DNA from 4 places in the Pseudarthrobacter sp. 1G09 genome. Region 1 is predicted to be linked to each of the others. Evidence: riboswitches for the same ligand, from Rfam matches in the RefSeq annotation. Region 1 holds a riboswitch; each other region holds the start of a gene.
What was found. A riboswitch is a leader RNA that binds a small molecule or an ion and turns the genes downstream of it on or off. The one in region 1 is predicted to bind thiamine pyrophosphate.
Positions count from the first base shown of each region.

Region 2: it holds a riboswitch for thiamine pyrophosphate, as region 1 does, so the genes downstream of both, thiC (phosphomethylpyrimidine synthase ThiC) here and ACP3TD_RS19185 (ECF transporter S component) in region 1, are expected to answer to the same signal.
Region 3: it holds a riboswitch for thiamine pyrophosphate, as region 1 does, so the genes downstream of both, thiD (bifunctional hydroxymethylpyrimidine kinase/phosphomethylpyrimidine kinase) here and ACP3TD_RS19185 (ECF transporter S component) in region 1, are expected to answer to the same signal.
Region 4: it holds a riboswitch for thiamine pyrophosphate, as region 1 does, so the genes downstream of both, ACP3TD_RS13635 (FAD-dependent oxidoreductase) here and ACP3TD_RS19185 (ECF transporter S component) in region 1, are expected to answer to the same signal.

Region 1 is NZ_CP188306.1:4,157,307-4,161,130, reverse strand. It holds gene ACP3TD_RS19195 (DUF4383 domain-containing protein) at 1-412, opposite strand, end outside; gene ACP3TD_RS19190 (heme-degrading domain-containing protein) at 556-1,107, opposite strand; TPP riboswitch at 1,204-1,341, shown strand; gene ACP3TD_RS19185 (ECF transporter S component) at 1,408-2,031, shown strand; gene ACP3TD_RS19180 (ABC transporter ATP-binding protein) at 2,031-3,584, shown strand; gene ACP3TD_RS19175 (energy-coupling factor transporter transmembrane component T family protein) at 3,581-3,824, shown strand, end outside.
Region 2 is NZ_CP188306.1:2,653,918-2,657,741, forward strand. It holds gene ACP3TD_RS12220 (VOC family protein) at 1-52, opposite strand, end outside; gene ACP3TD_RS12225 (amidohydrolase family protein) at 155-1,237, opposite strand; TPP riboswitch at 1,330-1,437, shown strand; gene thiC (phosphomethylpyrimidine synthase ThiC) at 1,432-3,249, shown strand; gene ACP3TD_RS12235 (alpha/beta fold hydrolase) at 3,296-3,824, opposite strand, start outside.
Region 3 is NZ_CP188306.1:2,568,915-2,572,738, forward strand. It holds gene rplU (50S ribosomal protein L21) at 1-299, opposite strand, end outside; gene thiD (bifunctional hydroxymethylpyrimidine kinase/phosphomethylpyrimidine kinase) at 634-2,163, opposite strand; TPP riboswitch at 2,173-2,271, opposite strand; gene ACP3TD_RS11810 (Rne/Rng family ribonuclease) at 2,415-3,824, opposite strand, start outside.
Region 4 is NZ_CP188306.1:2,974,699-2,978,522, forward strand. It holds gene ACP3TD_RS13620 (hypothetical protein) at 1-156, shown strand, start outside; gene ACP3TD_RS13625 (thiazole synthase) at 273-1,103, opposite strand; gene thiS (sulfur carrier protein ThiS) at 1,108-1,344, opposite strand; gene ACP3TD_RS13635 (FAD-dependent oxidoreductase) at 1,341-2,732, opposite strand; TPP riboswitch at 2,726-2,844, opposite strand; gene thiE (thiamine phosphate synthase) at 2,872-3,594, shown strand; gene ACP3TD_RS13645 (RNB domain-containing ribonuclease) at 3,715-3,824, shown strand, end outside.

The DNA of each region.
Region 1 (3,824 bases):
CGGCAAGAAAAACCATGCCCAGTCCGAGGCTGAGGTGCAGGACGTTGTCCGGGTGGTTGGCCGGAAGGAAGTTGGCCGGGGTGTCATCGGCCACCAGCAGTCCGTAGACCCAGAGGGCAAGGTGGGCCACGCCGCCGTATATAAAGAAGCTGCGGGCGTGCCGGTGGGTCCGGCACATCAGGATTCCTGAGGCTCCGAATGCCCCGTGCAGCAGGTTGTGGAGCACGGATACCTGGAAGGTGCCGAAGAGTTCGGCGCCCGAGCCGGGCCCGGCAAAACCGAGGTGGTGGAGGTTGTGCGTGACGCCCGGGATGAACCCGAGCACACCCGCAGCCAGGAGCAGGATGCCTGCGGAAAGCGAGGCCCATTGCAGCCCTGAACGGGCAGCCCGGTTTAGGGTGCTTGCTGCCACGTCCTGTACTCCTGGGGTTGCCGGTAACAAACATAGTAAGCATGGTTACTAATAAAAAATAAACAAGCTTCCCTATTTGTCTCCGGGTCGCCCGGATGCCCGGTGGTTGAACCCCGGCTTCCCTGCCCCTGCAATAGGGTTGTTTAGCCTTCGGCCGCCGTCCCCGAAGTACCCAGCGCCCCGCGCATCGCTTCCACCACCAAATCGTGGTCTGCTACCTGGGGCAGCCCGGACACGGTCACCGTGGCAACCGCTCCTACGCCCGGGACGTAGACCGGGAATGCACCGCCGTGCGCGGCATAACGGGACTGGTCGAACCACGCATTGTCCTCGATCCTCCCGCCACGGGCCCGGCCGCGCAGGCCCACCAGCAATGACGGCACCTCGTAGCGGGCGGCCGTACGCTGCTTCGCGCGGACCCAGTGTTCGTTGTCCGGGGTGGCTCCGGGGAGCGCAACATGGAAAAGGACCTGCTCGCCCTTGGTGATGTCGATGGCGATGGGAAGATTCCGCTCCTTGCCGAGCTCCACCAGGAGCAGGCCAAGGTTAAGGGCGTCATCCGGCGAAAAGCCGGGGAACTGCAGTTCCCGGATCTCCGCCTCAATCCGGCCGATCAGGGCCTGGAGCGAGCCCTCCGGCTGGGCATCGGCGGAGTCGGGATCGTACTCAGTCACATCTGGCGGTTTGGCGGTCATGGCCCACAATCTACCGCTCTCCAGGTGTAAACTTGAGCACGCCTGGAAGGGCGCTAAACATTCAAACGCAAGACATCCACAGCATCATCAACAACACATTTACGACAGGGGAGCGCCGCCATCGGCCCCGGCACCAGCCGGGAAACGCAGGTGGGCGCTGAGAGTGCGGACAGCCGCAGACCCTCGAACCTGATCCGGTTAGTACCGGCGCAAGGGAGTCGAGTTCTCGAAGTGCGCGGGAAATGGCGGCAGCAGCCGGCACCCACGTCCACTTTCCCCTCCTGTTTCCAGGAGGATCACATGACTACTTCAGCAATCAAAAAGCCCGCCAGCAAGTCCTGGCGCGTCGTGGACATTGTGGTGGCGGCCCTGATCGCCATCGCCGGCGGCGTCATCTTCTGGGCCTGGTCCCAGGGAACCGCCGCAATTTCCGCGCCGATGAACGCAGCCTACCCGCCCCTCACCGGCCTCCTGGCCGGCGGCTGGATGATCCCGGCGGTCCTGGGCATGCTCATCATCCGCAAGCCCGGAGCTGCCCTGTTCTGCGAAACAGTCGCCGCCACCGGCGAGCTGCTCATGGGCTCCCAGTACGGCGCCTCCGTGTTGTTCTCCGGGTTCGTCCAGGGCCTGGGTGCCGAGATCATTTTCGCCATCTTCGTCTACCGGAAATTCAACCTCCCGGTCTCCCTGCTGGCCGGTGCCGCGGCGGGCCTCTTCTGTGGCCTGAACGATTCCTTCGCGCCGTGGGGCTGGAACATCGCCTACTCGGGCGGTGACAAGCTCGCGTACATCGCCTTCACCGTTGTTTCCGGGGCCATCATCGCCGGCGCCCTGGCCTGGATCGCCACCCGTGGCCTTGCCCGGACCGGCGTGCTGAGCTCTTTTGCATCCCGGAAGGCCGCTACGGAGCCCGTCTTCTCCTGATGCCGGCACCATCCCACGCGGCCGCACCCCAAACGGTGCGGCCGGCCACGGTCATCGCGCGCGGCTGGGGCTGGCGGCATGCGGGCCGCACCACACCGGCCGTTCACGCCCTCGACCTCCACATCAGCCCGGGTGAGCGGGTACTCCTGCTTGGCCCGTCCGGGGCAGGCAAGTCGACGCTCCTCCATGCGCTCGCCGGGGTACTGGGCGATGCGGACGACGACGGCGAGGCAGGCGAGTCCGACGAGAACGGTTCGTTGCTGGTTGACGGCGGCTCCCCCCGCGGCCAGCGGGGCCGAGCCGGCCTCATGCAGCAGGATCCCGAGACCCAGGTGGTCCTCTCCCGGGTAGGCGACGACGTCGCCTTCGGCGCCGAAAACCTCGCCGTGCCCCGCGATGCCATCTGGCCGCGCGTGCACGAGGCGCTGGCCGACGTCGGGCTGTCCCACCTGCCGCTGGACCACCCGACGTCGGCCCTGTCCGGCGGGCAGAAACAGCGGCTGGCGCTTGCAGGCATCCTCGCGATGCGGCCCGGGCTGATCCTGCTCGATGAACCCACCGCCAACCTGGACCCGGCTGGTGTGCTCGAAGTCCGGGACGCCGTGGCCCGCTGCCTCGACAAGACCGGCGCCACGCTGGTGGTGGTGGAGCACCGGGTGTCCGTGTGGAAGGACCTGGTGGACCGGATCGTGGTGCTGCAGCCCGGCAGCGGCACCAACCCTGCGGTGCTCCTTGACGGCCCGCCGGACCGGGTGCTGGACGAAGCGCGGACCATGCTGACGGCAGCCGGTGTATGGGTTCCCGGGTATGTACCCTCCACCCGCGGGCGGGCCGCGGAACAGGCCACCGGGGCCGGAGGACTCCTGCTGGCCGCGGAAAACCTGGCCGTCTCCCGGCAACGCCCGCGCCGCAAAGGCTTCCGGAAAGTTCCGCCGGTGCCCGTCCAGGAGGGCATTATTGCCCAGGTCCGCGCCGGCCAGGCGCTCGCAGTCACCGGACCCAACGGCGCAGGGAAATCAACCTTCGCGCTGACCCTTGCCGGACTCCTCGAACCGGTCAAGGGGACGGTCTCCGCGACGACGGACCTCAGCCGCGGCGCCGGAATCAACCCGTACCAGTGGAAAGCGGAACAGCTGATCGAGCGGATCGGCACGGTGTTCCAGGAACCCGAGCACCAGTTCGTCACCGGCAAGGTCCTGGACGAACTGGTCTTCGGGCCCCGGCACCTTGGGCACGGTGAGGACAGGGTTGACGAGTTGCTGGAACGGTTGCGGCTCACCCACCTGGTGGACGCCAACCCGTATACCCTGTCCGGCGGCGAAAAACGGCGGCTTTCCGTGGCCACAGTCCTGGCGGCAAGCCCGCAGGTACTGGTCCTGGACGAGCCCACATTCGGCCAGGATGCCAATACCTGGGCCGAGCTGGCATCGTTCCTCTCCGAACTCCTGGACGCCGGAACGGCAGTGGTGTCCGTGACCCATGACGCCGAGTTCACCGCGGCCCTTGGTGGCACGGAACTCAAACTTGCAGCGGCGGAAGCGGTGGCGCCATGAGGCAGGAACTGAACCTCCGCGGAAACGCTGCGCTCCTGGCCCGCGCCAACCCGCTGAGCAAGCTGGCCGCCGTCGTGCTCATCACCGTGGTCCTGGCGCTGTCCATCGACTGGGTGTCCGCGTCCGTGGCGCTGTTCTTCGAACTGCTCCTGTTCCCGCTTGCCGGGCTCACGCTGGGGCTGCTGTGGCAACGCGGCTGGCCGCTGATCCTTGCTGCCGCCGTGGGCGGGTGGAGCACCT
Region 2 (3,824 bases), 1.5 Mb from region 1:
CCATGGCGAGATCGGCAGGAAGAAGATCCTGGCTGGTGGCTTCTGCAGTCATTGAACGCTCCCTCTACTGGAGGCCGTCCGGATGAGGCGGCCTGTCATGAGTTAAAATTACTTGAAGCTTCAATTTATTCCAAGTGCAGGGTGGATGTTGTGCCTAGCGGACCACACGGCCACCCAAAACCACATGGGATGGGTGCGCCACGGTGTCCAGGGTCCTCCGGGGATCGATCGGAAACAGCACGACGTCGGCCCGCGCCCCTTCTGCCAGCCCCTCAGCCCCCAGCCAGGCCCGGGCGGCCCAGCTGGCCGCGTTGAGCGCCTCGGCTGCAGGCAACCCGGCCGCGTGCAGGGCAAGGATTTCGTCCGCAATCCTGCCGTGGCGGATCACGCTGCCGGCGTCCGTTCCGGCGAAGATCTGCACGCCGGCTTCCCAGGCCTCCCCTATGCGTTCAAGCCGTCGTTCCCAAAGCGCCAGCATGTGGTCCGCGTACACCGGAAACTTGGGCCTGGCCTGGGCGGCAATATCAGGGAACGTAGCTATGTTGACCAGCGTCGGAACGATGGGTACACCCTGTTCCACGAACCGCGGCAGGTGCCGGGGCAGCAGGCCGGTGGCGTGTTCGATGCAGTCGATCCCGGCGTCGAGCATCTGGTCCAGGGTGTCTTCCGCGAAGCAGTGGGCGGTGACGCGGGCACCTTCATCGTGTGCGGCACTGATCGCATCGCGGACGACGCCGGCGGGGAAGGAGGGTGCGAGGTCACCGGCGCTCCGCTCGATCCAGTCCCCGACGAGCTTGACCCAGCCGTCGCCGTCGCGGGCTTGCTTGCGCACAGCTTCCACGAGCCCTTCAGGCTCGACCTCGTGGGCGAAGCCCCGGAGGTAACGGCGAGTCCGGGCGACGTGCCTGCCCGCCCGAATCAGCAGCGGAAAGTCGCGGCCACCCTGCATCCAGCGGGTGTCGGCGGGCGATCCCGCGTCCCGGATCAGCAGCGTTCCTGAGTCCAGGTCGGCACGGGCCTGGGCTTCGGCCTCGCCGGCGTCCACCGGCCCGCCAGGGCCCAGGCCGATGTGGCAGTGGGCGTCGACGAAGCCGGGCAGCACCCAGCCGTCGAGCACAACGTCCGGACCGGCCTCGGGGCGGGTAAATGTCAAGCGACCGTCCACGGACCAGAGGCCGTGCCTTTCGCTGTCCGGTCCCGTGAGGGCGGTGCCGCTAAAACCGATGATGTATGGCATGAATGCCTCCTCTTCCTGCCCGGTCAGGCTAGCACCGGCAAATATGACAGGGCCGTTAGCACTTGTCCCTGCAGGGCGTGTGGTAGCTTCGTTCCTGACCACACGGGTGCCCCTGCAGGGGCTGAGATCGGGCTGACGCGGCCTGCGACCGTCGAACCTGTCCGGGTAATGCCGGCGAAGGAAGTGAGTATTCCTTGAATACACCAAAAACAGTGCTGCCCCCTGCCCAAAACCACGCTGCCGGAGCCACGCCTGAAGCACCGGTCACCCAGTCCCTGAAGTCGCACTCACTGGCCTATATCGATGATCCGGAGCACGGGATCCGTGTCCCGGTAACGGAGATCGCGCTGGAGCCGTCGCCCAACGGGCAACCTAACGCCCCTTTCCGCACCTACCGGACGGCGGGGCCGGGAAGCGACCCCGTGCGCGGCCTCAGCCCCTTCCGGTTTGAATGGATTGAGGCGCGGGCTGACACGGAAGCGTACAGCGGAAGGGAACGGAACCTGCTCGACGACGGCCGCTCAGCCGTACGCCGCGGCGCCGCCTCCACGGAGTGGGAAGGCGGGCGCCCGGTGCCCCGCCGCGCCGTCGACGGCCGGACGGTCACCCAGATGCACTATGCCCGGAAGGGCGTGGTGACGCCGGAAATGCGGTTCGTGGCGCTGCGCGAAAACTGTGACCCGGAACTGGTCCGGAGTGAGGTGGCGGCCGGACGGGCCATCATCCCCAACAACATCAACCATCCGGAGTCCGAGCCGATGATCATCGGCAAGGCTTTCCTGGTGAAGATCAACGCCAACATCGGCAACTCCGCCGTCACCAGTTCCATCAGGGAAGAGGTGGACAAGCTGCAGTGGGCCACGCGGTGGGGTGCCGATACGGTGATGGACCTGTCCACGGGCGACGACATCCACACCACCAGGGAATGGATCATCCGCAACTCCCCCGTGCCGATCGGCACCGTGCCCATCTACCAGGCCCTGGAGAAGGTCAACGGCGAAGCCAACGCCCTTACCTGGGAGATCTTCCGCGACACCGTCATCGAGCAGTGCGAGCAGGGCGTGGACTACATGACTGTCCATGCCGGCGTCCTGCTACGCTACGTGCCGCTGACCGCCAACAGGGTCACCGGCATCGTGTCCCGAGGTGGGTCGATCATGGCCGGATGGTGCTTGGCGCACCACCAGGAAAATTTCCTGTACACGCATTTCGATGAGCTGTGTGAAATCTTTGCCCGGTACGATGTGGCGTTCTCGCTGGGTGACGGCCTTCGCCCAGGGGCCACCGCGGATGCCAACGACGCTGCGCAGTTCGCGGAGCTGGACACACTGGCCGAGCTCACGGAGCGCGCCTGGAAGCATGACGTGCAGGTCATGGTGGAAGGGCCGGGCCATGTCCCGTTCCATCTGGTGCGGGAGAACGTAGAGCGCCAGCAGGAACTGTGCAAGGGCGCGCCGTTCTATACGCTGGGGCCGCTGGTCACCGATGTGGCTCCCGGCTACGACCACATCACATCAGCCATCGGCGCCACCGAGATCGCCCGCTACGGCACCGCCATGCTTTGCTACGTAACGCCCAAAGAGCATCTGGGACTGCCCGACAGGGACGACGTGAAGACCGGGGTCATCACCTACAAGATCGCCGCGCACGCCGCTGACCTGGCCAAGGGCCACCCCGGGGCGCACGAACGGGACGACGCGTTGTCCAAGGCCAGGTTCGAGTTCCGCTGGCGGGACCAGTTCGCGCTCTCGCTTGACCCCGAGACGGCCGAAGCGTTCCATGATGAAACGCTGCCGGCCGAGCCCGCCAAGACGGCACACTTCTGCTCAATGTGCGGGCCGAAGTTCTGCTCGATGCGGATCAGCCAGGACATCCGCAACGAGTACGGGTCAGCGGAGGCCCAGGCCGCGATAGCAGAAGCGGCATCCGGGATGCGGGAGAAGAGCCAGGAGTTCCTGGAATCCGGCGGCAAGGTGTACCTTCCCGAGCTGAAAGTCCCGGCCGGAAGCTGAGCCTGCCGCCGGCGGTGACTGACGGGTTGCTGTGGCCGGCGCGGGCTTAGGACGCCCGTGCCGGTTCACTCCGGCTGACCTCCGCGAGGAACTGCCGGATGGCCCGGTTGCCGTCAGCTGAGTCGTGGGGCCGGTGCCCGCCGGCAGCGACACGGTGCAGGGCACCGGTCTCCCGGAGATACCCGGCAATTTCTTCGTACAGCGGTTCCCAACCCCCGGTAAGGACAAGGGTGGGGACTCCTGGAACGATGTGAAGTGGCGCCTCCCATGAAGGTGACTGCAGCCGCAGCCGGCGGGCAGAGCGCCTCTCCTCGAGGGTGGCTGGCTGGTGCAGGTCTGCGGCGTAGACGCGGCGGACGAACTCCCGCTGGAAGTCCTCGTCGCTGAGTTGGTGGCGGACGTCGAACAGCGGCTTCATCATCCGGATGTGGGCCGCTGTTGCGGGCAGCTCCGCGGTGAGGGAAAGACAGGCCGGCTCCACCAGGGTCAGCGAATGCACGAGGTCCGGGCGCTCAACGGCCGCCATCATGGCCGGAATGGCTCCCTGCGCATGGGCCACCACGTGTCCGCCGGCA
Region 3 (3,824 bases), 1.6 Mb from region 1:
CCAGTGATCTTGACCTTGGTCAGTTCCTGACGGTGACCCTGGCGCTTCTTGTAACCGGTCTTGTTCTTGAACTTCTGGATGACAATCTTAGGACCACGGAGGTCCTGGAGGATTTCAGCCGTAACGGTCACCTTGGCCAGGTCAGCAGCGGCAGTGGTGATCTTGTCACCATCAACCAGGAGCAGTGCGGGCAGCTCGATGGTGCTGCCAGCCCCACCGGCGACGCGGTTCAGGGTAACGAAGTCTCCAACGGAAACCTTCTCTTGGCGGCCGCCTGCGCGGACAATCGCGTACACCACTTGGGAACTCACTTCTCTCGACGTTTATAACTAAAATTGCGTGCGGCACCCGTTGCACTGTTTGGCTGGGTTCCCGCTGTGCCTCAACGCCGTGGATTCCCCGAAGGTCTCCATGAGTTATCCCGCAGGACTGCCTTGTGTTTTCCACGCTGGCATGTTCCCGGGGTCATAACCCAAGTGTTGGCGTAAGCACCGAAGATCCAGAATACGCTAATTCCGTCTCCGGCCGCAAATGAGGCTGGCTCCGGCGGGTCGGCTGTGATAGGAACCACAGACATCGTCCGCCACCGGGGCCGTGCCACACCATAGTACCGGCAGCACGGCCCGGGCAGGTTCAGGCGTGGAGCCGCGGCGCGTCGAAGAACTCCACTTCCAGCCGGCAGGACTGCCCGAAGGCGGTCACCATGGCGTGCCGCTCGTCATCGGAGGCCTTGCGTGCGGCTTCGTCCACCACGGCGATGGCCCGGCGCGTTGCCTCCGCGAAATCCTCGTCGGCATAGGTGCGGAGCCAGCCGGCGTAGGGGTGGCCTGCCGGTTCCCCGTCGGCGAGGAACCGGGCACGGAGCGTCTTCCCGGCGTCCGCGTACAGCCAGAAGCACGGCAGGACAGCTGCTGCCAGGACTGCATAGCTGCCCGACGCCGAAGCGGCGGTCAGGTGGTCCACGTAGGCCTTGGTGACGGGCCCCAGTTCGGGACGGACAGTGCGGGTGCTGAGCCAGGACCGGTGCAGTTCCGACTCCACTTCGAGGCACTGCTGGGCCGACGCCGCCCAGAACAGCTGCTCGGCTTCCGTGGAAGCCAGCGCGCTGGCCCGGGCGAGGACGCGCGAATACCCGTTCAGGTAAATGGCATCCTGCGCGAGGTAATACGCGAACTGGCTTTCCGGAAGTGTCCCCGTGGCCAGGGCCTGGATGAAGTCCAGGGCGTAGATCGACTCAAGGTGGGCGTCGGCAACTTTCCCCAGCTGCGCCGTGAACTCGCCAGGCCGCAGCGGCTGGCGGAGGTGGTGGAAATGGTGGACGGGCCCGTTACCGGTTCCCACCTCCAGCACGGCAGATGCCGCCAGTGCCCCCGCAAGCCAGCGCTTCACTTCCCTTAGAGCCACTTCCCAGTCGCCTACCTGCGCCTGGACCGTGGCCATGGCGGAGGACAGGGAACAGCCTGTGCCGTGGCTGTTGCGCGTTGCCACCCGCTCCCCCGGGATTTCGACGACGTCCGCGGACAGCATGCCGGCCGGACCAACCAAGGCGTCCGGGCAGCTGCTGCCCTGCAGGTGGCCGCCCTTGACCAGCACGGCAGCACCGGTGGCATCAGAAAGCCGCCTGCCTTGTTCCAGGGCTGCCTCCCACGTGTCCTGTACGTCCTCTTCCAGGAGCATGGCCAGCTCGGCCAGGTTGGGGGTGACCAGGTGGGCCAGCGGCACCAGGTTGCGGAGGGCAGCTTCGGCGCTCTCCTGCAATAGCCGGTCTCCGCTGGTGGCAACCATGACCGGGTCCAGGACCACGACGGCGGGGCGCACCTTCTCCAGCCAGGTGCGCACGGCGGCGATCACCTCGGCGTCGCCCAGCATGCCGATCTTGACGGCGTCCACGTGGATGTCGTCGCTGATGGCCGCCAGCTGCTGTGCCAAAAAGGATGCCGGAGGAACATGGACGGCGTTCACCCCGCGGGTGTTCTGGGCCGTGAGGGCAGTGATGGCGGCCATGCCGTAACCGCCGTGGGCCGCGATGCTTTTGAGGTCCGCCTGGATGCCGGCCCCTCCGGAAGGGTCCGAGCCCGCGATGGCAAGGACCCGGGGCACGTCCCGTCCGGCAGCCGGCATTACGGTTGCGGAGGGATTCGGGAGCGGGGTGGCTGCAGGCATGGCAAGGGTCGAAGACAAAAGAGACATCCCTTCGCCGGTACTAACCGGACAGGTTCAACGGGTGTGGATCTCAGCCGGGCCTGGTGCGCGGCACCCCGTGTCAGTTCCCCAGCCTAGCCGCTGGACGGCAGTCAACCGAAAGGTGACTGCACCTGTTAAGTGCGCTGCCGAGGACCGTTCCCCCATTAACGGCAGATGCCCGGCCCCACCACAGGAGTGGAGGGCCGGGCATCTGCCGTTAATGGGTCGGGTCAGAGCTCGGAAGCAGGAACCCCTACGCCAAGGATGATGGGCGCATCCGCTTTGGCTGTCGGTTCTACCGGCGCGGCAGGCTGGGGCGCCTTGGCGGCATGGGAGTGGCCTTCGCTGGCCGACGGGACATTCTCATGGTGTTCCACGGAGGTCTCGTTGGCTGCGCCCTGCGCCCTGCTTGCACTCCGGTTACGCCTCGGACGGCGCTGCCGGGACAGGTCGGGGACGGCAGCCGCAACGGGCTGCTGGGGTGCCGCAACCGCTGCCTCCGCCGGTTCGGGCGTGGCCGGCGCGGCCTGGGCCGTGCCGGACTCCTGTGACTGGCTGCCAACAGGCGAAGCCGGCTGGCCCAGGTGGGCAAACGCTTCGGCCAGCCGGTCAAGCGACAGCGCAGGTGAGGCCTGGTGCTCGTCTGCGTGCTCAACGAAGGGCAGTGCCACCTTCTCGCCGCCGAACGTCAGGACAGCTGCCGGGCGCGCCGGCGTCCCGTCGTCGTGCTTCTCCGTTGCGCCCGCGTCCTGCTGGACGGGGGCCTGCCGGGCCGCTACCTCGTCATCGTGCAGGTGTGCAGCGTGGGCAGCAGCGGCAATGTTGGCCAGGGCCAGCCTGGTGGCTTCAGCCTTGGCATGGCGTTCGGCCTCGTGCGGGTCCGGCTGGACGGAGTGGGCAGCGACGGTTGCGGGTGCGGGTGCCGGTTCGACCGGCTGGCCGCCACGTCCACGGCGGCGCTTGCGTTCGCCGCGGGTACCTTCCTGGTTGGCGTCGGTGCGCTGGCCCTCATTGCGCTGGCCTTCACTGCGCTGGCCCTCGCTTCGGTTGCCCTCGTTTCGGTTGCCGTTAGGGCGGGAATCGGAGCGGTTGTCTGAGCGGTGGACGTGCTGCTCGGCTGCCACGATGTTGGCACGGCGATGCTCTACGGGGTCGTCATGGGTGACGACGCCGCGGCCAGCGCAGGCCTCGCACTGCTCGCCAAAGACCTCAAGGAGCCCCGTGCCCATGCGCTTGCGGGTCATCTGGACCAGGCCCAGTGAGGTGACCTCGGCAACCTGGTGCTTGGTGCGGTCGCGGCCCAGGCACTCCACCATCCGCCGCAGGACAAGATCCCGGTTGGACTCGAGGACCATGTCGATGAAGTCGATGACGATGATGCCGCCGATGTCGCGGAGGCGGAGCTGGCGTACTACTTCCTCTGCGGCTTCCAGGTTGTTCTTGGTGACTGTCTCTTCCAGGTTGCCGCCGCTGCCGGTGAACTTGCCGGTGTTGACGTCCACCACGGTCATGGCTTCGGTCCGGTCAATCACCAGCGAGCCGCCGGAGGGCAGGAAGACCTTCCGTTCCAGGGCCTTGTGGATCTGCTCATCGATCCGCCAGGCACTGAAGATGTCCTGGTCCTTGGTCCACTTCTCGAG
Region 4 (3,824 bases), 1.2 Mb from region 1:
GCGGCGGGATTCGGTTACCTTCCCGGGCTGACGTGGCTTCCCTGGGTGCTGCCCATAGTGCTGGGCGCGGCGGCATCCGTGGGGGCGGTGCTCGTTCTGGGCCGCACCCGGACAAGGAACGACACCCACCGGCTGACCGCCATCCTGAGGCGCTAGTCACCGTTAAACGGCTGTGGCCGCCACCTTCAACGGTGGCGGCCACGGGCGTTTAAGCGGTGCAGTCCCTAAGCGGTACAGTCCATGAACCGTGACAGTTCCTGAATCATTAATGGCTAGAGGAACTCGGCCCGGCCCTCCATGGCGGACGATGCCAGCGCGTGTTCGCGGCGGGGAATCCGCCCTGCCTCCTTCGCCAACCTCCCGGCGATGACGGCGTGCTTGAACGCCTCCCCCATCAGCGCCGGGTTCTGGGCACGGGTCACAGCCGTGGCCAGCAGGACAGCGTCGCACCCAAGTTCCATGGCCAGCGCCGCGTCAGATGCCGTGCCGATCCCTGCGTCCAGGACCACGGGCACGTTGGCGCGGGAAACGATGACTTCGATGTTGTGCGGGTTGAGGATTCCCAGCCCGGTGCCGATCGGAGATCCCAGCGGCATCACTGCGGTGGCGCCCAGGTTTTCCAGCCGGAGGGCCAGGACGGGGTCGTCATTGGTGTAGGCAAAGACTTTGAAGCCTCGGTTGACCAGCTGTTCGGTGGCCTCCACCAGCTCAACCGCGTCCGGCAGGAGGGTGTGCTCGTCTGCGATGACCTCCAACTTCACCCAGTCGGTTTCCAGCGCTTCCCGGGCCAGTTCGGCAGTCAGGACGGCGTCCCGCGCAGTAAAGCAGCCTGCGGTGTTGGGCAGGACCCGGATTCCATGGTCCACCAGCAGTTGGAACAGGGAGCCCGATTCTGCGGGTGAGTAGCGCCGCATGGCCACGGTGGTGAGGGATGTTCCGGAGGCAACAAGCGCGGCGCCCAGGCCGTCCAGGCTGGGCGCACCCCCCGTCCCCATGATGAGCCTCGACTCCAGGGCGACGCCGTCGATGACGAGGGCGTCAGGCCTGGCGGGCGCCGCGGAGGTAAGGGCAGCCGATTCGGAAACGGTGTTCGCTTCAATCATGGTGTCAGCCTCCCTGTACTGCGGTAACGAGTTCGATGTCGTCTCCGTCCGCGAGCGCGGTGCCGTGCCATTGGCTGCGCGGCACCACTTCGGAATTGTGCGCTACGGCCACGCCCAGCCTTTGTCCGTCGGTTGCCCGGCCGTCGGCCGCAAGCGCGCGTCCGGTCACCTCGCTGACCAATGCCGTGATGGACGCACCGTCCGCCACGGTGCGGGATGCCCCGTTCAGGGTGATGTTCATGCTGTCTCCTTGATGTTGAAGCTGGGGGCCGGGATCCGGCCGGAAAAGCGGTCCGGACGGAACGGCTGCCACCGGGGGTCAGCCTTTCCGTCCATCAGGTCGCGGCAGATGGCGGCCGCGGCCGGGGTGAGAAGTACTCCGTGGCGGAAGAATCCTGTGGCCACGATGAGCCCGCTGACATGCGCTGCACTGCCATCTCCCCCGTCCACGGGCACCCTGCCCAGCAGCGGGGCATTGTCCGGGGTGGCCGGGCGGGCCCGGGCCGTGCATTCCAGCAGCTCCAGCTCTGCGACCGCAGGCACCAGCACCTGGGCGTCGCGAAGCAGCTGGTACACGCCGCCAGCGGACACTGCGCTGGCCGGTGCTGCGCTGGACGGTCCTGCACTGGCGGGCACTGCACCGGATCCGGCACTCGCCGGCACGGCTCCGAACGCAGTGCCGGCCCCAACCAGGGCGTCCTCCCGCTGGGTGGCGCCGATGACCACGGTTCCGTCCTCGCGTGGAACCAGGTAGACGGGCACACCGCGCACCAGCCCGCGGACGGTGGACGTCAGCAAGGGCTGCAGGTGCTGGGGGACGGACAGCCGAAGGATATCGCCGTGCACTGGGCGCAAAGGTAACCGGAGTCCCCTCGGCAGGTTATTGAGGGAACCCGCCGCCATGCCGTTGGCCACCACCGTTTCGCCGGCGAGCACCAGTCCGCCTCCGGCCAGCCGGACACCGGCCACCGCGCCGTCCGCCCACTCCAGTGCCACGGCCCTGTCCGCCACAGCGAATCCGTCCAGCGCACCGGCAACCGCAGTGCCGGCAACGCCGCTGCCGGCACGCAGGTGGTTGGCCAGGGCTGCCCGGAAGCACCCCACGAGTCGCCGGGGATCCACCTGGTGGTCTGCCGGGGTATCGAGTGCGCAGGCAATGGCGGGGCTGAGCAGCGGTTCCCGCCGCCGTGCCTCGCGGACCGTCAGGGGCTCCACGGCGAGTCCGTTGGCCTGCTGCACGCCGCGCAGGTCCATCAGTGCCCGTCGGTCGGCGGCGTCGGCGCCAATGGTGAGTGTCGGCGTCGCCAGGTATCCGGAACCGCGGCCTGACATGCGGGTAAGGTCCTCGGCGAACTGCGGCCAACGCTCCGATGCATCCAGCATGAGGCCCAGGAGCTCTTCCTCCTGGTAATGCAGCTCGCTGACGGGGGCCAGCATGCCTGCCGCCGCCCAGCTGGCTCCGGATCCCGGTGCATCGTCGATCAGCACCACGGACCGGCCAGAGCGCGTGGCTTCCCAGGCGATGCCATGGCCTATGACGCCCCCGCCGATCACTGCAACGTCGGCGGATATTGCCGGGACAGCGGCTGGCTCTGCGATGGTGTCCGGAGGGCTTTTAGGGATGCCCATGGTGTCTCCTTCCCTACGCCGGTATTAACCGGATCAGGTCAAGCGGTCGGCTCTGACGCCCTCTCAGCCCGGCGCTTTGTGACAGCTGCCGCGGGCTCCCGCAGTACGAGGCAAGTCTAGAGGAACTAGGCTTGCAGCCATGAATGTGTCCCACTCCCCTGCCCCCGCCGCAGCACCCGGCACCGATGCCTTCACCACCGCAGCGGGTAACGGCGCACTGAAAGCCGCACGCCTTTACCTCTGCACGGATGCGCGCCGCGGCCGGGGCGACTTCGCCGGGTTCGTGGACGCCGCGTTCGAAGGCGGCGTGGACATCATCCAGCTGCGGGACAAGTCCATCGAGGCGGCAGAGGAGCTGGACCTGCTGGCCATTCTCAAGGAATCAGCCCAGCGGCACGGGCGGCTGTGGGCCGTCAACGACCGGGCGGACATTGCGGTCCTCTCCGGTGCTCCCGTTTTCCACGTGGGCCAGAAAGACCTGCCGGTACCGGCCGCAAGGACACTGCTCAACGGCAACGCCGCCATCGGCCTGTCAAGCCACACGCCGGAGCAGGTGGACGCCGCGCTGGCCGACGCCGCAGGACCTGCCGGCCTCGACTACTTCTGCGTGGGCCCGCTCTGGGCCACCCCCACCAAACCCGGCCGGGCCGCCGTCGGCCTGGAGCTGGTGAAGTATGCGGCCGCGAAGGCGCCCAGTGACGTGCCGTGGTTTGCGATCGGCGGGATCGACCACTCCAACGTGGACCAGGTGGTCGCGGCCGGGGCGTCAAGGATCGTGGTGGTCCGCGCCATCACCGACGCTGCCGATCCCGCTGCTGCCGCTGCCTCGCTTCGGTCTGCACTGGACGCCGGGGCTTCCTGAAGCTACGGACGTCCCACAACCTGGTTTCCCGACCGTACGGCGGTGCGCGGCAACACGTCAGGAGCGCTCCCCGCACCGATTCCCTGCGTAATCGGATGACTTGGGGTTAGGCTGACTTTCGTGTCACATCATCGGCTGGCTCCCAACGTCCATGAGCGCACCAATGCCCTGGAAGAGGCCCTGGCCGCGCTGCGGACGGAGCTGGAACTTCCGGGCCCCTACCCCGGTGA